DNA from 2 places in the Paenibacillus sp. F411 genome. Region 2 is predicted to be linked to the other one. Evidence: riboswitches for the same ligand, from Rfam matches in the RefSeq annotation. Region 2 holds a riboswitch; the other holds the start of a gene.

Region 1 (8,030 bases), on a different contig from region 2:
CAGGATGCAGCAAAAGAAAGACAGCCGCTGACCGGCGGCAAGCGTGCAACGAAGCTGTGGATGCTGGGCGGAAGCGCCCTTGATGGGGCTGAGGCTGAAGGGGGCGCTGCGGCTTTGTTCCATGCGGATTCCCGCAGACTGTCAGCTGGTAGCGGGAGAGGGCCGGAGGAGATTCTCGGCAGTGCGGATGCACCCGACACTTGTGCGCTGCAGGAAGCAGGAGCCGTGCTGGCGGCAGGCGGAACCGTCGCTTTTCCGACGGAAACGGTGTACGGGCTCGGCGCGGATGCGCGCAGCACGGCTGCGGTGGAGCAGATTTTTGCCGCGAAGGGACGGCCTTCGGACAATCCGCTCATCGTACACATTGCAGATCCGGCACAACTGCAGGAGCTGGTGACCGGCGTGAATGACACCGAGCGGCGCCTGATGGCGCAGTTCTGGCCCGGCCCGTTGACGCTGGTGCTGCCGGTGAAGCCCGGCGCGGTATCGCCGCGGGTGACGGCCGGACTGGATACGGTCGCCGTGCGGATGCCGGATCATCCGGCGGCGCTGGCGCTGATCCGCGCCTCCGGCTGTCCGCTGGCCGCGCCGAGCGCGAACCGCTCGGGCCGTCCCAGCCCGACGCTGGCCGCGCATGTGCTGGAGGACCTGTCCGGGGCCATCGACGGTGTGCTCGACGGCGGACCGGCAGGCGTCGGCGTCGAATCGACAGTCGTGCAGGCCGCCCCGGACGGCGCCGTTACGGTGCTTCGCCCCGGCGGCGTCACCGAGGAGCAGCTTGCCGGCATTGCGGCAAGCGTGCGGCGCGACCCGGCGCTGGCGCACGCCGGGGGCACAGACAGCCCGGCGCCCCGCTCGCCGGGCATGAAGTACACGCACTATGCGCCTCAGGGCGCGCTGTGCGTGGTCACCGGGCGGACGGCAGCTGCCGTGTCCGCCCGCATCCAGGCCGAGCTGGACGCGGCCCGCACGCGCGGGGAGAAGACCGGTGTGCTGTCGTTCGACGAGCACATCGGCTTCTACCGCGCGGACGTTGCCGTCTCGCTCGGCAGCTTGGCCGCGCCAGAGGAAGCGGCACGGCGGCTGTACGCCGGCCTGCGGCAATTCGATGAGGCCGGCGCGGCCTTCCTCCTGGCGGAAGCCTGCCCGGAGGAAGGCCTCGGTGCCGCAGTGATGAACCGGCTCCTGAAGGCGGCGGGGCATCACATCATAGATGCCGACGCCTAATCAGCGGGACGCACTGTCCTCGTCCCCTCCCTAGCCTCCCGCGCCCACGATGCTTAACGCGCCCCCAGCGCCGCCTCGGCCCTGGCCTTCCCGCGCCCGCGATGCTCAACGCGCCCCCAGCGCCGCCCCGGTCCTGGCCTCCCGCGCCCGCGATGCTCAACGCGCCTACAGCACCGCCTCGGCCCGGGCCTTCCCGCGCCCGCGCGGAATGATTTCCTCCTTGTCCGCATATGGTGTACAAGACCATAGGACTTGGAGGAAAGCGCATGCTGGAGACATCTGTCCAGACCGGGCAGCTGGCCGCGATCTTGATGATGGCCGTGGCCCTGGGGCTGGATGCTTTTTCGCTGGGCATCGGAGTCGGCATGAAGGGGGTACGCCTTCGGCATGTTCTGGGCATCGGGCTCATGACGGCACTGTTTCATATGCTGATGCCTCTGCTGGGGCTCATCTTCGGCCGATATGTCGGCGCTCTGCTGGGCGAGATTACGGGGATTGCAGCGGGAGGGCTGCTCGTGCTGCTGGGCGGACATATGATCTGGAACTCCTTTCAACAGGGGGAATCCCGTCCCGTGAACCATACGACCCTGCTGGGGATGCTTCTATTTTCCTTGAGCGTCAGCATCGACTCCTTCTCGGTCGGAGTCTCCCTGGGGATGTTCAACAGCCACGCGGCATTGATCGTCAATGCCTTCGGTATTGTCGGCGGGCTGATGTCCATCTGCGGCCTGCTGCTGGGACGGAAGGCGGCAAGCCGTCTGGGGGAATACGGCGAGCTGGCAGGGGGCGCGATTTTGCTTCTGTTTGGCTTGATGTTTATCTTTTGATACAATAACCGCAGATCTTTACAGGCGACAGGAGGCGAGAAGCCGTGACTAATATTTTGTTTCTGTGCACAGGCAATACGTGCCGCAGCCCCATGGCAGAAGGCATGCTGCGCAAGCTGGCGGCCGGAAGGTCCATGAAGCTTGAGGTACGCTCTGCCGGGGTAGCTGCCGTGGAGGGCATGCCGATTTCGCGTCACGCCCAGGCGGTGCTGCGGGATCAGAGCATTGAGGGGGAATTCACCTCGAAGCCACTCAGCCGGGAGCTGGTAGCATGGGCAGATTTGATTCTGACACTGACTCAGTCCCACAAGCAGTTCGCGATTTCCCGGTTTCCGGAGGCAGCAGACAAGGTGCATACGCTGAAGGAATTTGCCGGAGCGGATGAGCAGGTCATGCAGGATCTGCAGGAGCTGGACCGGCTCTATGTATCGGCAGAGCTGGCCCGTTCGCTCGGGGGTGCCCAGTCCAGCCAGGAGCGGGAGCGCTTGATCGAGCTGCGCCAGCGGATTCCGAGCTTTGATATCTCGGATCCTTATGGCGGCTCGCTGGAGGACTATGAGGCGACGGCGGCCGAGATCCGGACCGCGCTGTTCCGCCTGCTGGACAAGCTGGAGGGAGAAGCGCGCTGAGGCTGGCTTTAGAGAGCCGGTTTTTTGCAGTCTTTCATCCTGCTGTTTATGAGAATGAGGGACGGCTGCACATCGACGTAAATGGTCCAAATGTCTCCCTTGCTTTTGGGGATGTTTTGATTTAAGATGAAGTGGAAAAAGTGAGATTCCGATGTAACTGGCGACGAAGTGGAGTAAACCACGATGGAGCATCGGAGACATACGGCCGGTCGCCTGGGCAAAGAGCATTTGTGCACGCTATGCGTGTGCAGACTGCTCTTTTTTCGTCTTTTGGCCAGACCATGGGTTATACTATAACTAGTATTTGAACCAGAGGATGAAATCAGGAGGAGGTTTTTCAATCATGAGAATCGCATTGGGCACGGATCACGCCGGTATACGCTTGAAGGAAGAGATGATCAAGGTCATTCAGGAGCTGGGGCATGAGGTCGAGGATTTAAGCTGCGGCTGTGAGACGTCTGTGGATTATCCGGATTATGCTCTGCCCGTCTGCGAGCGGGTCATCGCCGGTGAAGCTGACCGGGGCATTCTGATTTGCGGAACGGGGATCGGCATGAGCATTGCAGCGAACAAGGTGCCGGGCATCCGCTGCGCGTTGACCCATGATGTATTCTCCGCCAAAGCGACGCGGGAGCATAACGACAGCAATGTGCTGGCACTGGGCGAGCGTGTCGTGGGGCCGGGGCTGGCTGCGGAGATCGTAACGGCCTGGCTGACTACGGAATTCAGCCAAGGTGTGCGCCACATCGGGCGTGTAAGCAAGATTAAGGCCATTGAGGATCGGTATCTGAAAGCTTAAACCCTGGAGCCTGGAGCTTGTTGCTCTTCGGGGGAAGCCGAGGCTGCGGCCCTTCTAAGGATACGGTTCAACTTGGCATAAGAACACTTCCATACAATATACAGGCGGGAGGCGGTCCACTGGATGGAGCATGGGGCAGAAGTGAGAGACATGAGCTTGAAGGAGCAGACGGTGCAGGTGTTGAGAGAGCTGGCGGAAGCAGCCGGTCTCAGGTCGGGCAAGGTGCTGGTGGTCGGCACAAGCACGAGTGAAGCGGCGGGCCGGCGGATCGGCACAAGCGGCGCCCTGGACATCGCGGAGCAGCTGCTTCAAGGCATTCAAGAGGTGCAGCAGGAGCTGGGCTTTGATACGGTTTATCAGTGCTGCGAGCATCTGAACCGCGCGCTGGTTATGGAGCGGAAGGTGCTGGAGCGGCTGTCCTTGAATGAGGTTGCAGCGATTCCCGTCCCTAAAGCCGGCGGCTCGATGGCCGCGGCCGCTTACCGCAGCTTCCGGCAGCCGTGCCTGGCGGAGCATGTCGCGGCAGATGCGGGGCTCGATATTGGCGAGACGCTGATTGGCATGCATTTGAAGCATGTCGCGGTGCCCTTCCGCCCTTCGCGCCGCAGCATCGGCGAGGCGAGAGTAACCGCGGCATTTACCCGCCCGAAGCTGATCGGCGGCGAACGCGCCGTGTACAGGCTGGAGAACGAGAGCGGAGCCGGTTTTTGTGATTGATGACGTTATTTACCTTACTTTTATATAAATACTATGTAGATTCAGGGAGGAAATAATTATGATGGAACATTTGCGCAAGGCCGACCCGGCTGTACTGGAAGCCATGAATCTGGAGCTTTCCCGCCAGCGCAGCAACATTGAGCTGATTGCATCAGAGAACATTGTCAGCGAGGCTGTTATGGAAGCTATGGGCTCCGTGCTGACGAACAAATACGCGGAAGGCCTGCCGGGGAAGCGCTACTACGGCGGCTGTGAGCGTGTAGATATTGTTGAGGATCTGGCGCGTGACCGTGCGAAGGAGCTGTTCGGAGCAGATCATGCGAATGTACAGCCTCACTCCGGCGCACAAGCGAACATGGCCGTTTACCTGGCTGTGCTGAAGCCTGGAGATACCGTACTGGGTATGAACCTTGCTCATGGCGGACATCTGACGCACGGCAGCCCTGTGAACGCTTCGGGCCTGCTGTACAACTTCGTTGCCTATGGCGTACAGGAAGATAGCTTCCTCATCGACTATGATGAAGTCCGCAAAGCGGCGTTCAAGCACCGCCCTCGCCTGATTGTAGCCGGCGCGAGTGCATACCCGCGGATCATTGATTTCGAAAAAATGGCTTCCATCGCAAACGACGTCGGCGCGCTCTTCATGGTAGACATGGCGCACATCGCCGGCCTTGTTGCAGCCGGTCTGCATCCGAGCCCGGTTCCGCATGCGCATTTTGTAACGACAACTACGCACAAGACACTGCGCGGACCTCGCGGCGGCTTGATTCTGTGCAAGCAGCCATGGGCGACGGCTATTGACAAGGCTGTGTTCCCTGGCTCCCAGGGCGGTCCTTTGATGCACGTCATTGCTTCCAAGGCGGTGGCTTTCGGTGAAGCGCTGCAGCCTTCCTTCAAGGAATACTGCCAGCAGGTGGTGAACAACGCGAAGGTGCTGTGCGAAACGCTGATTGAGGAAGGCCTGAACATTGTATCCGGCGGCACTGACAATCACCTGATGCTGCTCGATACCCGCAATATGGACATCACTGGCAAGGACGCGGAAAAAGTGCTCGACTCCATCGGCATCACGGTGAACAAGAACGCCATTCCGTTTGACCCGACATCTCCGTTTGTTACCAGCGGCATCCGGCTTGGTACGCCGGCAGTCACCTCCCGCGGCATGGACGAAGCTGCAATGAAGACGATCGGCAAGGTCATTGCCATGACACTTCGCCAGCCGAAGGACGAGGAGAATCTTGCGAAGGCCGCCCGTATGGTGGCTGAGCTGACGGACCAATACCCGCTGTATCCTGAAATGAAATACTAATCCTTTATCGACTGCTATTACCAAGGCCCCGTCAGGTATGACGGGGTTTCTTGCATATTCTTTACAGAGCGGGAAACGCCGCTTCTACAGGTGGAAAACATTCATCGGTCTTGCAGGTGTAAAATCACATCCGGGAGTGATATAATAGACAAGATTTATGGAGCCACAATCCTGCTTGCAGCCCATATTGAAGAATATATAAGAACATATACGTAACCAACCGGAGGGACCTGACATGGGAAAATTGGTGATTTGTGATCACCCTTTAATTCAACACAAACTAACTTTTATACGCGATAAGCAGACCAACACGAAGGATTTTCGGGAGCTGGTGGATGAGGTCGCTACCTTAATGGCGTATGAAATTACACGCAATATTTCATTGGAGTCCATTGCTGTAACGACACCGGTGGCGCAGACGGAGGGCAAGGTCATTTCCGGCCGCATGCTGGGGCTCATCCCGATTCTTCGCGCCGGGCTGGGGATGCTGGATGGCGTCGTTAAGCTGCTGCCGGCGGCGAAGGTCGGACATGTCGGCTTGTTCCGGGATCCGGAAACGCTGCAGCCGGTCGAATATTATACCAAGCTGCCAACCGATGTGACCGAGCGCGAGCTGATCGTGATCGATCCCATGCTGGCTACCGGCGGCTCGGCGATTGCGGCCATTGATGTGCTGAAGAAGCGCGGCTGCACACAGATCAAGATGATGAACCTGGTTGCCGCGCCGGAGGGCGTGAAGGCTGTGCATGATGCTCATCCGGATGTCGATATTTATGTAGCGGCGCTGGACGAGGGTCTGGATGATCACGGGTACATTGTGCCTGGCCTTGGCGATGCCGGTGACCGGCTGTACGGCACGAAGTAGCCGCCGCAAGCCGAGATATAAACGCTGTGATGCTTTGATCCATGCTTTCGCATGGAAGGTCTTTGCTGTATAGCGGGAGAAGAGGAGTTAGTCCAACATGTCCAAAATTAAAGTGATGACGATCTTCGGCGTCCGGCCGGAGGCGATCAAAATGGCGCCGCTCATTCTGGAGCTTCAGCGCCATCCCGAGCACATTGAATCTGTGGTCTGCGTGACCGCGCAGCACCGCCAGATGCTTGATCAAGTGCTGGACGTATTCGGCATCGTGCCGGATTATGATCTGAATGTAATGAAGGACCGCCAGACGCTGAATGAAATTACGGTTCGCGTGCTGGAGGGGCTGGAGCCCGTGCTGCGCGAAGCGAAGCCGGACATTGTGCTCGTTCACGGCGACACGCTGACGACCTTCCTCGCCAGCTATGCGGCTTTTCTTCAGAAGATCCAGGTGGGCCATGTTGAAGCCGGTCTTCGAACATGGAACAAGCTTTCTCCGTATCCGGAGGAGATGAACCGCCAGCTGACCGGGGTGCTGGCTGATATTCATTTTGCGCCAACCGATCTGTCTGCGGGCAATTTGAGAAGCGAGAACAAGAATGAAGACTCGATCTATGTGACAGGCAACACCATTACCGATGTGTTCCGTTATACCGTGAAGCCGGATTATACCCACCCGATGCTGGACTGGGCCAAAGGCAAACGGCTGATTCTGATGACCGCCCACCGGCGGGAGTCGCAGGGGGAGCCGCATCGTAATGTGTTCCGCGCTGTGAAGCGGATTGCGGATGAGTTTGAGGACGTTGCGATCGTGTATCCTGTTCATCCCAGCCCTGCGGTGCTGGAGCCGGCTCATGAGATTCTGGGAGGCCATCCCCGCATCCGTCTGATCGATCCGATGGATGTGGTGGACTTCCACAATTTCTACCCGCACACCCACCTGATCCTGACGGATTCCGGCGGACTTCAGGAGGAGGCGCCTTCTTACGGCGTGCCCGTGCTGGTGCTTCGGGATACGACGGAGCGGCCGGAAGGCGTTGAAGCAGGGACGCTGTCGCTCGCCGGAACCCACGAGCAAGAGGTTTATGAGAAGACGCGCAGCCTGCTTACGGATCAGGATCTGTATGAGTCCATGAGCAAAGCCGCGAATCCGTATGGGGATGGACAAGCCTCGGAGCGGATCGTGAATGCGATTTTGCATCATTTTGGCGTGCAGAGCGAGCGTCCGTCGGAGTTTCACAGAATGTTCACAAACCGTTAAAAAAATATAAGCTGCAGTACAGCAGCGCAGTATACAGTTGAACTGTACGGTTGACGCGGCGTTTCGGGATTTTAAATACCCTGAAACGCCCGTTTTATAAGGAAAATCAGTCAAAGTGATTCATTGACAAACTCTTCTGTTATTCAGTAAAATGAGTTGGGATTAGAGAGGTACTATGAAAAATCCGAACAGTCAAGATAACCCTTGGATGATTGCGCTTTATCTCGGCGGATCCGGCGGACTGCTGGCAGCCTACATCGTAATTGGTTTTTTTGCAGGAAGGTGGGTCATGGAATGGATGGACGGGCCTAGGTACTGGCTGGCCATTGGAACCTTGACCGGACTCGCTTTGGGGATTTTGAATATATCTCTTCTCATTAAAAAGTTTCTGGGGGCACAACG
Region 2 (8,030 bases):
CCTGTACGACGACCAGCAAAGCGAATATCGTTAACTTTTTCAAATTCATACCTGTGCTCCCTTAAGTTTCTCGTTTTATTTTTCCAGCTCCCTAGTATTAAACGCACACTTTGGTAAAAAGTTCTTGTCTAAATGGTTAAAACCTCGCCACAGATCTTTATTTTCTACGAACAAAGAAGATTAAAGCCATACTTATGACAGTCTGAAGCCCCCAGAAAAGAATCGCAAGCAGGATCGTCATCGACATTTGGAACCAATGCTGAATCATTAATCCTCCCAACCATCCACCAAGCATACCTAACGCGCCGTACACGAATAGGGATACAATAATTGTGATGAAATGCCTTTGTTTTTGACGTAAGGTATGAAGAATTCTCGCAATGGTCATATCTGCTAGAAGCGATAATGGCAGAAGGAATAATAGAGTGAACGGAAGAAAGAAGACGTAACCGGCTGCAAATATATAACCGGTGGATGAGCTAACCTCATGACTTGGCTGGATCTCAAAGGATCTTTGAAGCGTAAAGAAGAACGAGACCATGGCCGGTGTCAAAAAAGCCGCAAGCACTTTACCAAAAGCATTCAATGTGTACCTCATAACCCCACTCCTTTTGTCCCTGATCATTGTGCAAGCCGTAATTTGTAGGAATGGAAACAATATACCATAGATTCTCCGTGTTGTGAATTAAATCACTTGATGAAGGTATGAAATACCTGAAGGGGTTTATCAACAAAACAAGCGTGCTGCCTCATGATGAGATCGCACGCTTGTTTGGCTTTATCATTCAGAAGGTACAATTTGCATAGCATCCAAGGCCTGCTTGGCGTGAGTTCTGGCCTGCTCTACACTGTCCGCTGCAGACAATGCGACCGCCATCCGGCGACCGATCTTGGTCACCGGCTTACCGAAGATCCGAACCTGGGTACGAGGGACAGCAAGGGCCTTCTCGACGCCAGTCACTTCATAGTTCTCCAGCTCGGCCGCAGCCTTCAGCGGCCGACTGGCGCCAGGCGTAATCAGCTCAATCTCAGGGATCGGGTAGCCCAGAATCGCCCGGACATGAAGTGCAAACTCTGATAGATTCTGGGTAACCAGGGTCACAAGTCCAGTATCATGAGGCCGTGGGGAAACTTCACTGAAGTAAACCCGGTCCTTGGCTAGAAACAGCTCGACCCCAAATAAGCCGTAACCGCCAAGCTCATCAGTGATAGCCTGAGCAATTCTTTTGGCCTCGGCAAGCTGGTCTTCACTCATGGCATGAGGCTGCCAGGATTCAATATAATCGCCGCTTTCCTGAATATGTCCAATTGGTGGACAGAAGCTGGTTCCACTGACCGAGCGAACGGTTAACAGTGTAATCTCAGATTCAAACGGGATAAATTCCTCAATAATGACTCTTCCGTTCTGCACACGGCCGCCTTCCATCGCCATATTCCAGCAGGACTGAATGTCTTCTTCACGGCGGCATACACTTTGTCCTTTACCTGAAGAGCTCATGAGCGGCTTGATCACGCAAGGATAGCCGGTTGACTTGACCGCAGCATCGAATTCTTCGTATGTGTCGGCAAACTGATACCCTGCCGTAGGCAGACCCAGCTTCTCGGCAGCCAGACGCCGAATGCCTTCACGGTCCATGGTCAGCCTTGCTGCACGCGCCGTCGGAATCACGCGGTGTCCTTCCGCCTCCAGCTTTTCCAGCTCGTGGGTGGCCAGGGCCTCAATCTCCGGAACGATCAAATCCGGCTTCTCTTCCTCAATGATCTGACGCAGCCGGGACGCATCCATCATATCAATCACATAGTGCCGATGAGCCACCTGCATGGCAGGTGCATGGCCATAACGGTCTACCGCCACCGTCTCAATACCTAAACGCTGTGCCTCCAGAATAACCTCTTTGCCCAGCTCCCCAGAGCCAAGCAGCATCATTTTGCGGGTCTTTAACATGGTAATCTCCTCGCTTTGTCGAAATGATCCGGCAGAACCGAAATTACAAAAAAGAGGCAAGGAGAAAGACACTCCTTACCTCTGCCCAGGCGTACGGCGATATCCACGATGATGCTCCCCCATGGTTTCCCATGCTACGCCAGTTACATCTCCGTGCTGAATTATAGTTCTATCATACGTATTTTAGAGTCATCCCGCAACTATTAAGGCAACTGACTCCTATTCTTTGTATAATTGTTCTACACAAAAAGTGAGTTCATGATTACTCCTCGTCATACTCCACGTTGTGGTATACCTGCTGCACATCCTCCAGATCCTCAAGCGCATCGATCAGCTTCTCGAATTGTGGAATGGAATCCTCGGGCAGGCTGACATAGGTTTGAGGCAGCATGCTCAATTCAGCAACCGTGAATTCAGTAACACCGGCTTGCTTCAGCGCCTCCTGGACCTCGTGATACTGATCCGGCTCTGCGTAAATAATGACGACATCATCCTCTTCCACGATGTCACGCACTTCGATGTCGGCCTCCATCATAAGCTCGAACACCTCATCCAGCGATTTACCGGTCATACCAAACACGGCCGTGGAGTCGAACATATAAGCTACCGATCCGCTGACGCCCATATTGCCGCCATTCTTGTTAAATGCAGAGCGGACATCTGATGCCGTCCGGTTCACGTTATTCGTCAGCGTATCGACAATGACCATAGCGCCGTTGGGACCGAAGCCCTCATAACGAAGCTCTGTGTACGTTTCTTCGCCGCTGCCCTTTGCTTTATCCAATGCCCGATCAATAATGGCTTTAGGCACGTTATAGGTTTTGGCCCGCTCCAGAACGACCTTCAGCGCTCGGTTCGACTCCGGGTCCGGCTCACCCTTCTTTGCAGCCACATAAATTTCTACGCCGAATTTCGCATAAATCCGGCTCGTATTTGCATCCTTGGAGGCTTTCTTTTCCTTAATATTATTCCATTTGCGACCCATACCGCTCCCGCTTTCTCTATGAATTTAAATCTGTTAGATTACCCTTCAAAAGGGTAGGTCCAAAAGCTTTCCACACCAAATCGCAGAACCATATCTTCTCGGGACAGCTTCTTGTCGCCCACGAGCTCCGGGGCTTGAAACTGCGAACGATGTGCTGTAATCGATTGGATCTTCTGATCTATATATTCCTCAACATCCTGATATACATCAGGCTCTCCAATGTAATCCCGACAGCCGTTGGAGAATGCAAGGCAATGCACCTCGGGGCGCTCATCCTTCGGCAGTCTCTGAATCGTCCGGATAACAGAAGCCCCTGTAGAATCATGATCCGGATGAACGCTGTATCCGGGATAGAAGGTAATCACCAGCGATGGCTTTACCTCATCCAGAAGCTTCTTCATTTCACCGTCGATCACTTCCGGCTCTTCAAATTCCACCATCTTGTCATGGAAGCCCAGCATTCTTACATCCTGTATTCCGATCGCCTTGCAGGATTCCTCCAGCTCCAGCTTACGAATGGCCGGAAGCGTAATCCGATTGGCAAAGGGAGGCACCCCCATGTTCCGGCCCATTTCGCCAAGCGTAAGACAGGCATAGGTGACCTGCCAGCCCTCGTGAATCAGCTTCGCCAATGTCCCGGAAGTGCCGAAGGCTTCATCGTCCGGGTGCGGAAATACAACCAGGACCCTTTTTGTCATCATGTCGTTCATCTCCTGTTCCTTAAAAAGGCTCCTGGCTGAGCTGCAATGCAACGACCAGTTTGCCCTGACTATCATGGCCTGCCAAAATCAGGCGTTCTGTATCGCTCTCCTCAAAGTGCGTGAGTCCTTCCGCGTAAACCCAGCCCTCTTCGGTCTTCAAGCCAACCCGGTAGGGTCCTGCTCCAGAAATTTTTCCACTGGAATAGCACACCTTGGCATTGGTTATAAAATTAGCCGCAGGATGTCGGGAGCTGTCCACATGCGCAGCATATGCACCTGTAGTCAGCTCCAGATGGACGTAAAGCTCCTGATCCTGCAGCTTGTTCAGCATCTGCTGTACTTCTGATAAATTAATAAGCTCCATGGTACCCTCCGGCTCAAGTAAGTTAGTTCATGTTCAAGTGCGAATATGACTATTCTATCACATTTAAGCCGAGATGAAAAAAGGTTCAGGACGCCTCCTTGGAATGACTAAATGGCCGGCATGACGTTACCGCCGCAGACGGGTATGTACGCGCCTGTCGTAAAAGAAGCCAGATCTGATGCAAGAAAAGCCACCATATTGGCAATTTCCTGATCCGTACCCCGGCGCCGCAGGGGAACCTGCTGCTCATAAGAGGCGTTATGCTCTGTCCCTTGATCCCGATCCCGGTCACTGACCGTCCATCCCGGGGCGACCTGATTGACCGTAATCCCCTGCTCCCCGACCTCCTTCGCCAGTACGCGATAGACGCCGTCCATCCCTCTTTTTCCAGCGGTGTACGCTGATTGGTTCGGGAAATTCTGCATGGAGCATTCCGTATTGATCCCGATAAACCTTCCGTAACCTCTCTCGGCCATGGAAGGAACAAAGGCTTTGGCAAGATAAACGCTCTGCATCACACAGCTGTCGAACTGACTCTGATAATCACGGGGATCCTGCTCTAGAACCGAGGTCCAGGCGTACTGCTCGACAGCATTGGCAACCGTAATATCTGGAAGCCTGCCCAGACTGGCTTGAATCTGCTCCTTCATCTGCATCACGGATTCCTGGCTCGTCATATCTCCTTGAACGATCATTGCTTTTCTTCCGGTCTGCAGAACCTCCTGAAGCAGCTGATTCGCTTTCTCCGCATTACTCCGGTAATGAATGACGATATCAGCTCCGCACTCCGCGAGTGTAGAAATCATTACCCGACCGAGCTGGCCCGTACCCCCAGTGACCAGAGCCATTTTCCCTGTCAAATCAATACGCATATTTCCCTCTCCCTTACATGTGAAATAGAATGCCGCCGTGCTAGCTTTTTAAGCCCCATGGCGCTTTAACCAGGTGTATACATCCCACAGATGCTTGATCGCAGTAAGCACTAACAGGCTGAAAAAAATCCAGGCCGCGGCAAACGCCACCGAAGAAAACAGCATCATCACGGTAAAAAAAGCAAAGGATTCCGTCCGCTCCAAGATCCCGGGGTTATAATGAAACCCTTTTATGCCTGAATTCTCAATCACATTTCCTGTCACCAAAAAGGTTGTCACCACGACCAGTATTCCAGCCAGGCTCAAAATTAACGGTGCATTTGCACCGGGATACGCTAGAACCAGGGCGGACATCATAGCCCCTTCAACGATACGATCAAACACAATATCCAGCACATTGCCCCATTTGGAGGGCTTGGTCATGCGTGCAATGGTTCCATCCACAGCATCCAGATAGCCGGAAAGCCATAACATCACAACAGCGGCAGCCGGATAGCCAGCCAGGAACACCGCAGCACTCCCCACTCCGAGCGTCATTGCGATCCAGCTGACCGCATTCGCCGACAGGCCGGCTTTGTGAAGGACGATGGCGCCCCGATGGATGATCGGCTGAACGGTATTTCTAGCATAAGAGTCCAGCATTTTCTCCCCTCCTTCTTACATGGGAAAGCACCACAGCTCATCCCGATTGTATTGAATGCCTAACCGCTGACCGGGAACATGCTGCACCAGTCCGGGCAGCTTCATCACCAGGTGCTCGTCTTGAGCCTCCAGCTCCAGCAGCGTATGATCTCCCCGAAAAGAAACACGCCGCACCTCTCCCTGCACCGGAGATGAAGAATCCAGAATCAGCCATTCGGATCTTAATGCAGCCTGAACCGGTCCATCACGTAATGAAGCCAGTGAGGGATGAAGCGGCAGCTCTCCAAACAGGGTACGCACCCGGCTTCCCAGCTTGATCCCTCTCAGCCTGTTGTCCATCCCCATAAATGCCGCTGCCCACGGGCTTGCCGGACGATAGTACAGATCCTCCAAGGTCCCGTACTGCTCTCGCTTCCCCTGATTCACCAGGAGAAACCGGTCGCCCAGCGTCATGGCCTCTTCCCGGTCATGCGTCACCATGATCATTGGAACCTCGCGCGTACGCTTGAGATCTGCAAGCCAGCTGCCCATCTGCCTGCGAAGCAGCGGGTCCAGCTGGCTGAATGGCTCATCGAGCAGCAGCAGCTCCGGCTCAATGATCAATGACCGGGCCAGCGCTGCGCGCTGCTCTTGGCCACCGGATAATGAAGACAAGGACCGCGAGTAAAAGCCCGCAAGTCCCACCTCCGCCAAGAGCTGCTCCGCTTTGGCTTTTCTTTCCTTCGGCTTTACGCCCTTCAGCTTTAATCCGATTTCAACATTATGTCCGACGCTTAAGAACGGCAGCAGGTAAGGCTTCTGAAAGATCATGGACAACCCCCGCTTCTCCGGTGGAAGCTGATGAATACGCCGGCCGCCCATGATGATGCTGCCCCGCTCTGGATGAAGAAGACCGGCCAGCAGCTGCAGCAGCGTTGATTTTCCGCTTCCCGAAGGTCCCAGGATCACGAGCAGCTGTCCTTTCTCCAGCGTAAAGGATTGTTCGGCCAGAGTAAACGATGAGCTGTAGCTGCAGCCGATACCGGACACCTGCAGGAACGGCTCTTTTGTAATGGCGGTCATGCCGCTTCCCCCTTTTCAGCAAATTGATCCACCTGTGTTTCTCTTGCACTGTAGATCACAACCAACAACGCAGGAATAACAAATACCATGCTTAAAGCTCCCATCAGACTGTAATCGCCGCTAGAAAGTGTGCTGAAGAGCAGCATCGGCAGTGTAATCAAGCTTCCCCCGCCGATGAACAGCGTAAATAAATACTGACTCCAGGAGTTCAGAAAGCTGAACAGAATACTCAGCGTGAGCACCGGCTTCAACAGGGGCAGCTCAGCCTGAACAAACGACTGCCAGCGCGTGGCACCCAGCAGGCGCAGCTGCTTCTCATATCCGGAATCATAGCCGGCGTAGAAGCCGTATAGCAAATAGATCGAGTATGGCGCTGCCGGAATAAGATGAGCAAGCAGCACACCCAGCCAGCGGTCAGACAGCCCGATCTGAAGAAAAAACACATGTACCCCGACCGCAATGGCAATGCCGGGAATCAGAATGGGGGCAATCAGTGCGAGGCGAATCCAGCGATTCCCGCGTTGAATATACAAGCCGAGAGCTCTTGCTGCCGGATACGCAACCAGCTGCGAGATCGCACTTGTCGCTGCTGCAAGCCCCAAACTGTTCAGAATGGAGGTCCATACCTGGGAATGAGACGAGAACACATAGGACCATGCACGGAGACTAAAGACTGGCAGCAGCTCCGGAAAGCGCCATTGCAGCGAGAAGGACCAGATCAGCAGCGGCACGAACGGAAGAATAAACACGGCCAGCAGCAGGAGAAAGACCCCGGCATACCCGCTCCTTTGCTTAAGACTGCTGTACCGTATGATGTTCACCCCATTTCAAGTATAAGAACACTAACACCACACTAATCAACGTAATGACCATGTTGATCGCCATCGCTTCCGGGCGATAGGTCAAATCCGGATTGGTATAGGCCTCATAGGCAAGAATCGGCAGAGCCGGCTGACTGACCGACCCTAATATGTACGGCACCTCAAAGGAACCAAAGGTATAAGCAAATACAATGATTGATGAAGACAATAACGGCGGCAGCATGAACGGAAATGTCACCAGCCTGAAGCGCTGCCAGGAGGATGCGCCAAGAAGCCGCAGCTGACGCTCGTACGGCAATACCCAGGCTTTTAATATACTGATAATGGATACCGCAATGAAAGGAACTTCCTTCCATATGTACTCCAGTATAATGCCGGCGCCCACTTGATCCTGTACCAGCACCGGAAATGCAGCCGGCTCTTGAATTATGCCTGCCCAATATGCCAGTCTCGACAAATACCCGCTCTGACCTAACAGCATCCAGATCGCCATCGCTCCCACCACATGAGGCAGCGGCAGATTAAACTGAATCAAGAATTGCAGCCACTTGCTCTTGTTCACATATCTTCTCAGCCAAAGTGCCAGAAGTACCGCCAGGACGGCGGAGATGAGCGTAGAGAACAGAGATACCATGAGC

Evidence for each region. Region 2 has a riboswitch for ZMP and ZTP ahead of purT (formate-dependent phosphoribosylglycinamide formyltransferase). Riboswitches for the same ligand answer to the same signal wherever they lie in the genome.
Region 1: it holds a riboswitch for ZMP and ZTP, as region 2 does, so the genes downstream of both, rpiB (ribose 5-phosphate isomerase B) here and purT (formate-dependent phosphoribosylglycinamide formyltransferase) in region 2, are expected to answer to the same signal.

Annotation. Positions count from the first base shown of each region.
Region 1 is NZ_JAGFIP010000010.1:152,869-160,898, forward strand. It holds gene JJQ72_RS12260 (L-threonylcarbamoyladenylate synthase) at 1-1,227, shown strand, start outside; gene JJQ72_RS12265 (manganese efflux pump MntP) at 1,494-2,054, shown strand; gene JJQ72_RS12270 (low molecular weight protein arginine phosphatase) at 2,099-2,683, shown strand; ZMP/ZTP riboswitch at 2,827-2,909, shown strand; gene rpiB (ribose 5-phosphate isomerase B) at 3,027-3,482, shown strand; gene JJQ72_RS12280 (TIGR01440 family protein) at 3,606-4,199, shown strand; gene glyA (serine hydroxymethyltransferase) at 4,258-5,508, shown strand; gene upp (uracil phosphoribosyltransferase) at 5,744-6,373, shown strand; gene wecB (non-hydrolyzing UDP-N-acetylglucosamine 2-epimerase) at 6,471-7,628, shown strand; gene JJQ72_RS12300 (AtpZ/AtpI family protein) at 7,804-8,030, shown strand, end outside; gene JJQ72_RS12305 (ATP synthase subunit I) at 8,030-8,030, shown strand, end outside.
Region 2 is NZ_JAGFIP010000002.1:11,320-19,349, reverse strand. It holds gene JJQ72_RS02510 (stalk domain-containing protein) at 1-49, opposite strand, end outside; gene JJQ72_RS02505 (hypothetical protein) at 158-598, opposite strand; gene purT (formate-dependent phosphoribosylglycinamide formyltransferase) at 782-1,945, opposite strand; ZMP/ZTP riboswitch at 2,022-2,102, opposite strand; gene JJQ72_RS02495 (YebC/PmpR family DNA-binding transcriptional regulator) at 2,208-2,930, opposite strand; gene bshB2 (bacillithiol biosynthesis deacetylase BshB2) at 2,969-3,628, opposite strand; gene JJQ72_RS02485 (YojF family protein) at 3,651-3,995, opposite strand; gene JJQ72_RS02480 (SDR family NAD(P)-dependent oxidoreductase) at 4,103-4,867, opposite strand; gene JJQ72_RS02475 (CDP-alcohol phosphatidyltransferase family protein) at 4,916-5,509, opposite strand; gene JJQ72_RS02470 (ABC transporter ATP-binding protein) at 5,525-6,571, opposite strand; gene JJQ72_RS02465 (ABC transporter permease) at 6,568-7,392, opposite strand; gene JJQ72_RS02460 (ABC transporter permease) at 7,364-8,030, opposite strand, start outside.